Regions from separate parts of the Streptomyces sp. S4.7 genome, predicted to be linked through region 2. Evidence: riboswitches for the same ligand, from Rfam matches in the RefSeq annotation. Region 2 holds a riboswitch; each other region holds the start of a gene.
What was found. A riboswitch is a leader RNA that binds a small molecule or an ion and turns the genes downstream of it on or off. The one in region 2 is predicted to bind thiamine pyrophosphate.
Positions count from the first base shown of each region.

Region 1: it holds a riboswitch for thiamine pyrophosphate, as region 2 does, so the genes downstream of both, thiO (glycine oxidase ThiO) here and SSPS47_RS25190 (thiamine ABC transporter substrate-binding protein) in region 2, are expected to answer to the same signal.
Region 3: it holds a riboswitch for thiamine pyrophosphate, as region 2 does, so the genes downstream of both, thiC (phosphomethylpyrimidine synthase ThiC) here and SSPS47_RS25190 (thiamine ABC transporter substrate-binding protein) in region 2, are expected to answer to the same signal.

Region 1 is NZ_CP048397.1:1,781,812-1,785,077, forward strand. It holds gene SSPS47_RS07840 (Rv2175c family DNA-binding protein) at 1-93, opposite strand, end outside; gene SSPS47_RS07845 (FAD-dependent oxidoreductase) at 196-1,416, opposite strand; TPP riboswitch at 1,523-1,637, shown strand; gene thiO (glycine oxidase ThiO) at 1,634-2,851, shown strand; gene thiS (sulfur carrier protein ThiS) at 2,896-3,096, shown strand; gene SSPS47_RS07860 (thiazole synthase) at 3,101-3,266, shown strand, end outside.
Region 2 is NZ_CP048397.1:5,622,508-5,625,773, forward strand. It holds gene SSPS47_RS25180 (phosphatidate cytidylyltransferase) at 1-239, shown strand, start outside; gene rlmN (23S rRNA (adenine(2503)-C(2))-methyltransferase RlmN) at 414-1,526, shown strand; TPP riboswitch at 1,580-1,703, shown strand; gene SSPS47_RS25190 (thiamine ABC transporter substrate-binding protein) at 1,783-2,874, shown strand; gene SSPS47_RS25195 (iron ABC transporter permease) at 3,021-3,266, shown strand, end outside.
Region 3 is NZ_CP048397.1:3,738,620-3,741,885, reverse strand. It holds gene SSPS47_RS16555 (SsgA family sporulation/cell division regulator) at 1-223, shown strand, start outside; gene SSPS47_RS16550 (YibE/F family protein) at 228-1,634, opposite strand; TPP riboswitch at 1,706-1,848, shown strand; gene thiC (phosphomethylpyrimidine synthase ThiC) at 1,843-3,266, shown strand, end outside.

The DNA.
Region 1 (3,266 bases), 3.8 Mb from region 2:
ACGCGTCACCTCGATATCGAGCATTTCCGCGATATCGGGCAGGTGAAGCCAGGCAGGGACGAGAGCATCGATCTTTGCGTCAATCTCAGTCACAGGACAAGCCTGCCATCCCGGACTGACAGTCGGAAGCCGAGCCGGGCACCGACTGGGCCGACGAGCGGTACCCCCGGCCCGGGGAGAGCGCGCGGGACACGGTCACAGAGCCGTCAGTTTGAGCGGTACGGCGGGGTCGGCGGCCCGCCGCGTGTCGATCCGCGCACCCGCCGCGACGAGCTTGCGGCCCTGCGCCAGGTCTCGCGGTCTGCCGACGGCGAGCAGCGCCACCAGCGCCCCTTCCCGCAGCCACAGGACCGACCAGGCGGCGCTCGCCGGGTCGCCGCGCCACAGGAGGGCGTCGGCCCGGTCGTGGTGGCCCGCGTACTGCACGAAACGGCCGAACTGCTCGGACCAGAAGTACGGCACCGGGTCGTAGGGCTCGTGGGACTCCCCCACGATGTCGGCGGCGACCGTGCGCGGCCCCTGGAGCGCGTTGTCCCAGTGGTGCACCATCAGCCGCTCCCCGTAGCGGGCCGAGGGGAACGAGGCGCAGTCCCCGACCGCGTACACACCGGGCGCCGAGGCGCGCAGCCGGTCGTCGGCGGTGACGGCGCCCTCGGCGCCGGTCACGATGCCGGATCCCGCCAGCCAGGCCGTCGCGGGTCTGGCGCCGATGCCCACGACCACCGCGTCCGCCGCCTGCTCACGGCCGTCGGAGAGAACCACCCGGCCGGGCTCGACGCTCGCCACGCGCGCGTGGGTGAGGAGTTCGGCGCCGCTCTCGGCGTACCAGTCGGCCATCGGAGTGGCGACCTCGGCGGGCAGGGCGCCGGCGAGCGGATGGGCCGCCGCCTCGACGACGGTCACCTCGCAGCCGGCCTCCCTGGCCGCGGTCGTGAACTCGGCGCCGATCCAGCCCGCTCCCACCACGACGACATGGTGCTTGCGCTCCAGGACGGGGCGCAGCCGCGCCGCGTCGTCCAGGGTGCGCAGCAGGTGAACACCCGGGACCCCGTCGGCGCCCGGCAGGGTGATCGGTTCGGCGCCGGTGGCGATGACCAGCGCGTCGTAGGGAACCGGCCCCGCCTCCGTGTCCACCTCGTGGTCCGCCGGGCGCACACCGGTCACTTCGAGACCCAGCCGCAACTCCGCACGGAGCGCGTCGAAGTCCACGTCGAAGGCCGAACCTTCCGCCGCACCGAGGAGGACGGCCTTCGAGAGTGGGGGCCGGTCGTAGGGCTGGTGACGCTCGGCGCCGATGAGGGTGACGGGGCCTTCGTGCCCCAGTTCGCGCAGTGCCACGGCGGTCTGCACACCCGCCATTCCCGCGCCGACGACGACGGTGCGCCGCTCGTCCGTCTGCTTCCGCTGCTCGCTCACCCGATCACCTTATGGAACCGGCGGGGTCGACGACTCCCTTACAGGGGGCGGGGACAGGGGGTTACCCTGACCGTAAAGCACTTGTCATCAGTGGCGAACAGAAGACTTCACACCTCGCGGGAGCCCGTACGCACCGGGCTGAGAGGGAGGCTGACGCGGCCTCCGACCGTACGAACCTGATCCGGGTCATGCCGGCGAAGGGAGGAGCTGGACACCCATGCGGTCATCTCATGTTCGGTACCGGGAATCCGGGCGGTCCGACGTCCTGGTGGTCGGGGGCGGGATCATCGGCCTGGTCACCGCCTGGCGCGCGGCGCAGCTCGGGCTCGGCGTCACCGTCGTCGATCCGGAGCCGGGCGGCGGCGCCGCGCGGGTCGCCGCCGGGATGCTCGCCGCCGTCAGCGAACTCGACCACGGCGAACAGACCTTGCTGGCGCTGAACATCGCCTCGGCGCAGCTGTATCCCGACTTCGTCGCCGAACTGGAGTCGGTGACGGGGCAGGAGACCGGCTACCGCGCCTGCGGCACGCTCGCCGTCGCTCTCGACAGCGACGACCGGGCGCAGCTGCGTGAACTCCACGCCCTCCAAAGGAGGTCGGGTCTGGAGTCGCAATGGCTCACCGGCCGCGAGTGCCGGCGGCTGGAGCCGATGCTCGCTCCCGGCGTCCGCGGCGGGCTGCGGGTCGACGGGGACCACCAGATCGACCCGCGCAGGCTCGCGGCCGCCCTCGTGACGGCCTGTGAGCGGTCGGGGGTGGTCTTCCACCGGGCGTGGGCCGAACGGCTGCGGGTGGCCGGGGACCGGGCCGCCGGGGTCACGGTGGCCGGCGGCGCCGAACTGGGCGCCGATCAGGTCGTCGTCGCCGGGGGCAGCCTCAGCGGGCGGCTGGCGGGCGTGCCGGACGACGTCCTGCCTCCGGTACGTCCGGTCAAGGGCCAGGTCCTGCGGCTGACGGTGCCGCGCCCGTACGCCCCGTTCCTGTCCCGGACGCTGCGGGCCGAGGTCCGCGGCAGCCACATCTATCTCGTGCCGCGCGAGAACGGCGAGCTGGTCGTCGGGGCGACGAGCGAGGAGCTGGGCTGGGACACGACGGTGACTGCGGGCGGGGTGTACGAGCTGCTGCGCGACGCCCACGAACTGCTCCCCGGCATCACCGAACTGCCGCTCACCGAGACCCTCGCCGGGCTGCGGCCGACGTCGCCGGACAACGCCCCGCTGCTCGGGCCGACCGCCCTGCCGGGGCTGCATCTGGCCACCGGGCACCACCGCAACGGGGTGCTCCTGACGCCCGTCACGGGCCGGGTGATGGCCACCGTCCTCACGACGGGTGAACTGCCGGACCACGCACGGCCCTTCACCCCCGCACGCTTCCCGCCCGGTGGCGCCTCGGCCCCCTCCCCCACCGTCCGTGCAGGTCAGGAGCAGCACGCATGACCGACACCGTGAATTCGCACCCGTCCGGCAGCGGGCCCGGGTCCATGACCGTCTCGGTGAACGGGGAAGCCCGCGTCCTCGCCGGCCCCGTCACGCTCGACGTCCTCGTCGCGACCCTGACGGCCGCTCCCTCGGGCGTCGCCGCCGCGCTCAACGAGACCGTCGTCCCGCGCGGGCGCTGGTCCGACACCACCCTGTCCGACGGCGACCGCGTCGAGATCCTCACCGCGGTCCAAGGAGGCTGACCCGATGTCCGACGACCGGCTCACCATCGGCGGCGCCGTCCTCAACTCCCGGCTCATCATGGGGACGGGCGGCGCGCCGAGCCTCGACGTCCTGGAGCGGTCCCTGACCGCGTCCGGCACCGAACTCACCACCGTCGCGATGCGCAGGCTGGACCCGAACGTGCGGGGCT
Region 2 (3,266 bases):
GCATGCAGTTCCTCATCGACGACGGCACCTGGTGGCAGGGGCTGCTGCTCGGTCTCGCCGTGGCGGCCAGTGCCACGCTCGGTGACCTGGGAGAGTCGATGATCAAGCGGGACCTCGGGATCAAGGACATGGGCACGCTGCTGCCCGGTCACGGCGGCATCATGGACCGCCTCGACTCGCTTCTGCCGACGGCCCCGGTCGTGTGGCTGCTGCTGGTGGTGTTCGTCGGCTCGGGCTGACCCGTATCCGTACCGGTTACCCTGGTAAGGCCCGCCGTCCCGGACGGCGGGCCTTACTGCGCTCCGCGGTCGCGGGGCCCGTCACATGAGGTCTCCTGGCACCCGCAGCGTGCCCGTGTCCCTCCCGCGGTGGGCGGGGACACCGGCCTCGTCGTACCGAGGAGAAAACAGCTCATGGCACCGCCCAATCCCGGAGAACTCACCTTCGTCGCGCCCCGCGGCGCCAAGAAGCCGCCGAGGCACCTGGCCGACCTCACACCGGAGGAACGCAGCGAGGCCGTGGCGGCGCTCGGTGAGAAGGCGTTCCGTGCCAAGCAGCTGTCGCAGCACTACTTCGCACGGTTCGCGCACGACCCCGCCGAGTGGACGGACATCCCCGCCGCCGCGCGCGAGAAGCTCGCCACGGAACTGCTGCCCGACCTGATGTCCGTGGTGCGGCACATCTCCTGCGACGACGACACCACCCGTAAGACGCTGTGGCGGCTGCACGACGGCACGCTCGTCGAGTCCGTCCTGATGCGCTACCCGGACCGCGTCACCATGTGCATCTCCTCGCAGGCCGGCTGCGGTATGAACTGCCCGTTCTGCGCCACGGGACAGGCGGGCCTGGACCGCAACCTGTCAACGGCGGAGATCGTGCACCAGATCGTGGACGGAATGCGCGCGCTGCGCGACGGTGAAGTCCCCGGCGGCCCCGCGCGGCTGTCCAACATCGTTTTCATGGGCATGGGTGAACCGCTCGCCAACTACCGCCGCGTCGTCGGGGCGATCCGCCGGCTGACCGACCCCGAGCCGGACGGCATCGGACTCTCGCAGCGCGGCATCACCGTCTCGACGGTGGGCCTGGTGCCCGCGATGCTGCGATTCGCCGGCGAGGGCTTCAAATGCCGCCTCGCCGTATCGCTGCACGCGCCCGACGACGAGCTCCGCGACACCCTCGTGCCGGTCAACACCCGTTGGAAGGTGCGGGAGGTGCTGGACGCAGCCTGGGAGTACGCGGAGAAGTCCGGCCGTCGGATCTCCATCGAGTACGCCATGATCCGCGACATCAACGACCAGGCGTGGCGGGGCGATCTGCTGGGCCGGCTGCTCAAGGGGAAGCGGGTGCACGTCAATCTGATCCCGCTCAACCCGACACCCGGGTCCAAGTGGACGGCCTCCCGCCCCGAGGACGAGAAGGCGTTCGTCGAGGCGATCGCGTCCCACGGCGTGCCGGTGACGGTGCGCGACACCCGCGGTCAGGAGATCGATGGGGCGTGCGGTCAGCTGGCGGCCACGGAGCGCTGAGCGCGGCGACGGGACCCCGACGGGGCCCATGTACGCTGGTTCGAACGAATTACATATTCCGACAGGGGAGCGCCACAGCGCTGAGAGTGCGGCAGAGACTCGGACGAGCCTCACGGCCGCAGACCCTCTGAACCTTGCCCAGGTCATTCTGGGTAGGAAGTTCGGACATCACTCAAGCTGTTGCGCCCTGCCCTGCTCCGGTCCGCCGGTGCGGGGCAGGGCCGCGTCTTCTCCTGGACATCCCAGGAGGAATTCAGTGCGTACCACGAAGAGAATGACGGCCGGCGCCCTCGCTGCCGCACTTGGCGTCTCCGTGCTCGCCGCGTGCGGCGAGTCCGACGACTCCACGTCGTCGGACGTCGCGAAGTCCAAGGGTGTGACGCTCGTCGCCCATGACTCGTTCGCCGCCTCGGACTCCGTACTCAAGGAGTTCACCGAACAGACCGGCTACACCGTCAAGGTGCTGAAGAGCGGCGAGGCGGGCGAGGCGCTCAACAAGGAAATTCTCACCAAGGGCTCGCCGCAGGGCGACGTCTTCTTCGGCGTCGACAACACCCTGCTCTCCCGCGCCCTCGACAACGGCCTGTTCACGCCGTACGAGGCGAAGAGCCTCGACCAGGTCCGCGCCGACGTACGGCTCGACGACGCCGAGCACCGTGTCACGCCCGTCGACACCGGCGACATCTGCGTGAACTACGACAAGAAGTACTTCACCGACAAGAAGCTGGCGCCGCCGCAGTCCTTCGCCGACCTGACGAAGCCCGCCTACAAGGACCTGCTCGTCGTCGAGAACGCCGCGCAGTCCTCACCTGGTCTCGGCTTTCTCCTCGGCACCGTCGCGGCGTACGGGGACGACGGCTGGCAGGACTACTGGAAGCAGCTCAAGGCCAACGGTGTCCAGGTGGTGGACAGTTGGGAACAGGCCTACAACGAGGAGTTCTCCGGCTCGGCGGGCGGCAAGAAGGCCAAGGCGGAGCGCCCGCTCGTTGTCTCGTACGCGTCGAGCCCGCCTGTCGAGGTCCTGTACGCCGATCCGCAGCCGAAGGAGGCGCCGACCGGCGTCGCCACGAGCACCTGCTTCCGGCAGATCGAGTTCGCCGGTCTGCTCCAGGGCGCGAAGAACGAGGCGGGCGGCAAGGCTCTGCTGGACTTCCTGGTGAGCAAGACCTTCCAGGAGGACATGCCGCTCAACATGTTCGTGAACCCGGTCGTCGACGGTGCGAAGCTGCCCGCGCTCTTCACGGACCACGGCGCCGTGGTCGACAAGCCGGAGACCGTGGCCCCGGAGAAGATCGCCGAGAACCGTGACGAGTGGATCCAGTCGTGGTCCTCACTCGTCGTCAAGTAGCCGCGAAGGGCGACCGGGAGGGTGACACGGCCACGCGTACGGAGGCGGGGCCGGTCGTCCGGGGGACGGGGCGAGGACGGGGCCGGGAGCCGGGCCCCGTGGTGCGGGCCGCACGGCGCCGGGGGAGCGTCGTACGGCTCTGCCTCATGGCCGTGCCCGTCGCGTTCTTCGCGGTCTTCTTCGCCTACCCCGTCACGGCGATTGTCGGCCGCGGGCTGAAGACGGACGGCTCGTGGCACTGGGGCCGGTTCGGGGACGTGCTGAGCCGGCCCGACATCGGGCAGGTGCTCTGGTTCACGACGTGGCAGGCCGCGCTCTCCACGGCCCTCACGCTGCTGATCGCGCTCCCCGGCGCCTACGTCTTCGCGCGCTTCGAGTTCCCCGGCAAGCAG
Region 3 (3,266 bases), 1.9 Mb from region 2:
GTACATCTCGCCGACCGAGCCCGAAGAGCTCTCCGATGTCCACATCAGACTCCAGGTCGGCACCGAACGCGCCCTGTTCCGCGTCAGCGCACCACCGCTGGTGGCCTTCCTCGACCGTACGGACCGGCTGGTCCCGCTCGGCCAGGAGATGACGCTCGGGCACTTCGAGACCAACCTGGAGGAGACGCTGGGGCGCATCCTCGCCGAGGAGAACGCGGGCTGAGCGCTTACGCCTTGCGGCGCCGCCCGCCGCCGCCCCGCGTCCGCAGGCCCCCGAACGGCCGCCCGGTAGGCGCCTTCGGCGGCGCCCCCGAGGGTGCCCCTGACGGCGTCCCCGACGGCGCTCCCGTCTCGGTCTCCGGCGTCGCGCCTTCCCCCGTCCCCGGCCGGTCGGCCGACACCACCAGGGCCGCCAGCACGGTGGTCACCGGCACCGACGCGACCAGACCGATCGACCCGACCAGGGTCCGTACGATCTCCTGGGCCACCAGTTCGCTGTTGGCCACCGTCGCCACGCTCGACTCGGCGATCGAGAAGAGCAGCAGCAGCGGCAACGCGGCGCCCGCGTAGGCCAGTACGAGCGTGTTGACCACCGACGCGATGTGGTCACGCCCGATACGGATGCCCGCCCGGTAGAGAGCACGCGGTCCCATGTCGGGATTCGCCTGGCGCAGCTCCCACACCGCCGATGTCTGGGTGACCGTCACATCGTCCAGTACACCGAGCGATCCGATGATGACGCCCGCCAGCAGCAGGCCGCTCATGTCGATCTCCGGATAGAGCCCGTGGATCAGTCCGGTGTTGTCGTCCGTGTTGCCCGTCAGACTCGCCCAGCCGATGAACAGCGAGCCCAGCAGCCCGATCAGCAGCAGCGAGATGAGCGTGCCGAGTACGGCGACGGATGTACGGGCCGTCAGACCGTGGCACAGGTACAGCGCGAGCAGCATGATCGCGCTTGAGCCGACGACCGCGACGATCAGCGGATTCGAGCCCTGAAGAATCGCCGGCAGGATGAACAGCGTCAGCACGGCGAACGAGATGACCAGCGCGATCAGCGCCATCAGCCCGCGCAGCCGCCCCACCACGACCACCGCGAGCGCGAAGATCCCGGCGAGCAGCGCCATCGGCGTCGAACGGTCCACGTCCGTGACCGAGTACTGGAGATCCCGGGGCGCGTCGGGGGCGAATGCCACCACAACGCCTTGTTTCACGTGAAACTGCCGCGGCGCGTCGGGCTGGACGATCTCGACGAACCTGCGCCCCTTGTCCTTGCCGGTCGTCACCTCGACCGTCGCCTTCTCGCAGTCGCCGGTCTGCGCGCGCTGCGCCTCACGCCCCTCCGGCGTCGTCGTGTCGCCCGTCGGCGGGACCTGAGCGGCGTTCACGTCCTTGCAGTCGATCTGCTCGATCTTCACCACCTGGCCCTGCTCGGTCTGGCGGTCGAAGCCGACACCGGTGCGTTCGTGCGCCGGGGCGCCGCCGGGCCACAGCACGACGAGTCCGACAAGGACGGCCGTGGCGAAGGGGATCAGCACCGCGGCGATGACCTTGCGCAGGTGCTTGGAGACCGGCGCGGCCGGCCCGTGGCTGTGCGAGTGGCCGTGCGAATCGGGTGTCTGCTGGGGTGAGGTCACCGACCGATCATCGCAAGAACGGCGGGGGCCCTCTGTTCAGCACGCCCGACATCGCGTTAGCGTGGTGGTGCCTTTACACACGCGGGAGCTCGGAGCACCGGGCTGAGAGGACGCTGACTGTGGAGTTCCGGGGCTTCCCCGGATCCCTGAGCTGCGTCGACCGCCGAACCTGTTACCGGGTAATGCCGGCGTAGGGAGTAGGTCTCATATGACCGTTCAGGACGCACGCACGCCTGCCGCACGAGCCATCGGCTGGCACAAGGGATACGTGGAAGGATCGCGCGCCGACCTCCGGGTGCCGGTCCGTCAGGTGTACCTCACCAACGGCGACGACGTGACGCTGTACGACACGTCGGGCCCGTACACCGACCCCACCGTCGAAACCGACGTACGGCGCGGTCTCGCACCGCTCCGGGAGAACTGGATCATCGGCCGCGGCGACACCGAGGAGTACGCGGGCCGCCCGGTCCGTCCCGAGGACGACGGCCTCAAGCACACCTCGCCGCGCGGTGGTCTCCGCAATCTCGACGCGGTCTTCCCCGGCCGCCCGCGCCAGCCGCGCCGGGGCCGCGAAGGGCGGGCGGTGACACAACTCGCCTATGCCCGGCGGGGCGACATCACCCCGGAGATGGAGTACGTCGCCATCCGGGAGAACGTCCCGCCCGAGGTGGTGCGCGACGAGATCGCCGCGGGCCGCGCCGTACTGCCGGCCAACGTCAACCATCCCGAGATCGAACCGATGATCATCGGCAAGCGGTTCCTGGTGAAGGTCAACGCCAACATCGGCAACTCCGCGGTCACTTCCTCCATCGAGGAGGAGGTGGACAAGATGACCTGGGCCACCAAGTGGGGCGCCGACACGGTCATGGACCTCTCCACCGGCCGCAACATCCACACCACCCGCGAGTGGGTGCTGCGCAACTCCCCGGTCCCCATCGGCACCGTGCCGCTCTACCAGGCGCTGGAGAAGGTCGACGGCAAGGCCGAGGAACTGACCTGGGAGATCTACAAGGACACGGTCATCGAACAGGCCGAGCAGGGCGTCGACTACATGACCGTCCACGCGGGCGTCCTGCTGCGCTACGTGCCGCTCACGGCCCGCCGCAAGACCGGCATCGTCTCGCGCGGCGGCTCGATCATGGCGGCGTGGTGCCTGGCGCACCATCAGGAGTCGTTCCTGTACGAGAACTTCGAGGAGCTGTGCGACATCCTCGCGTCGTACGACGTGACGTACTCCCTCGGTGACGGCCTGCGACCGGGCTCGATCGCCGACGCCAACGACGAGGCGCAGTTCGCGGAGCTGCGGACGCTCGGCGAGCTGAACACCATCGCCAAGCGGCACAACGTACAGACCATGATCGAGGGGCCGGGCCATGTCCCGATGCACAAGATCAAGGAGAACATCGACCTCCAGCAGGAGATCTGCGAGGAGGCACCGTTCTACACGCTCGGGCCGCTGACGACGGACGTCGCCCCGGCGTACGACCACATCACCTCCGGCATCGGCGCCGCGATGATCGCCTGGTGGGGTACGGCGATGCTCTGCTACGTGACGCCCAAGGAGCACCTTGGCCTGCCCAACCGCGACGACGTGAAGACCGGCGTCATCACGTACAAGATCGCCGCGCACGC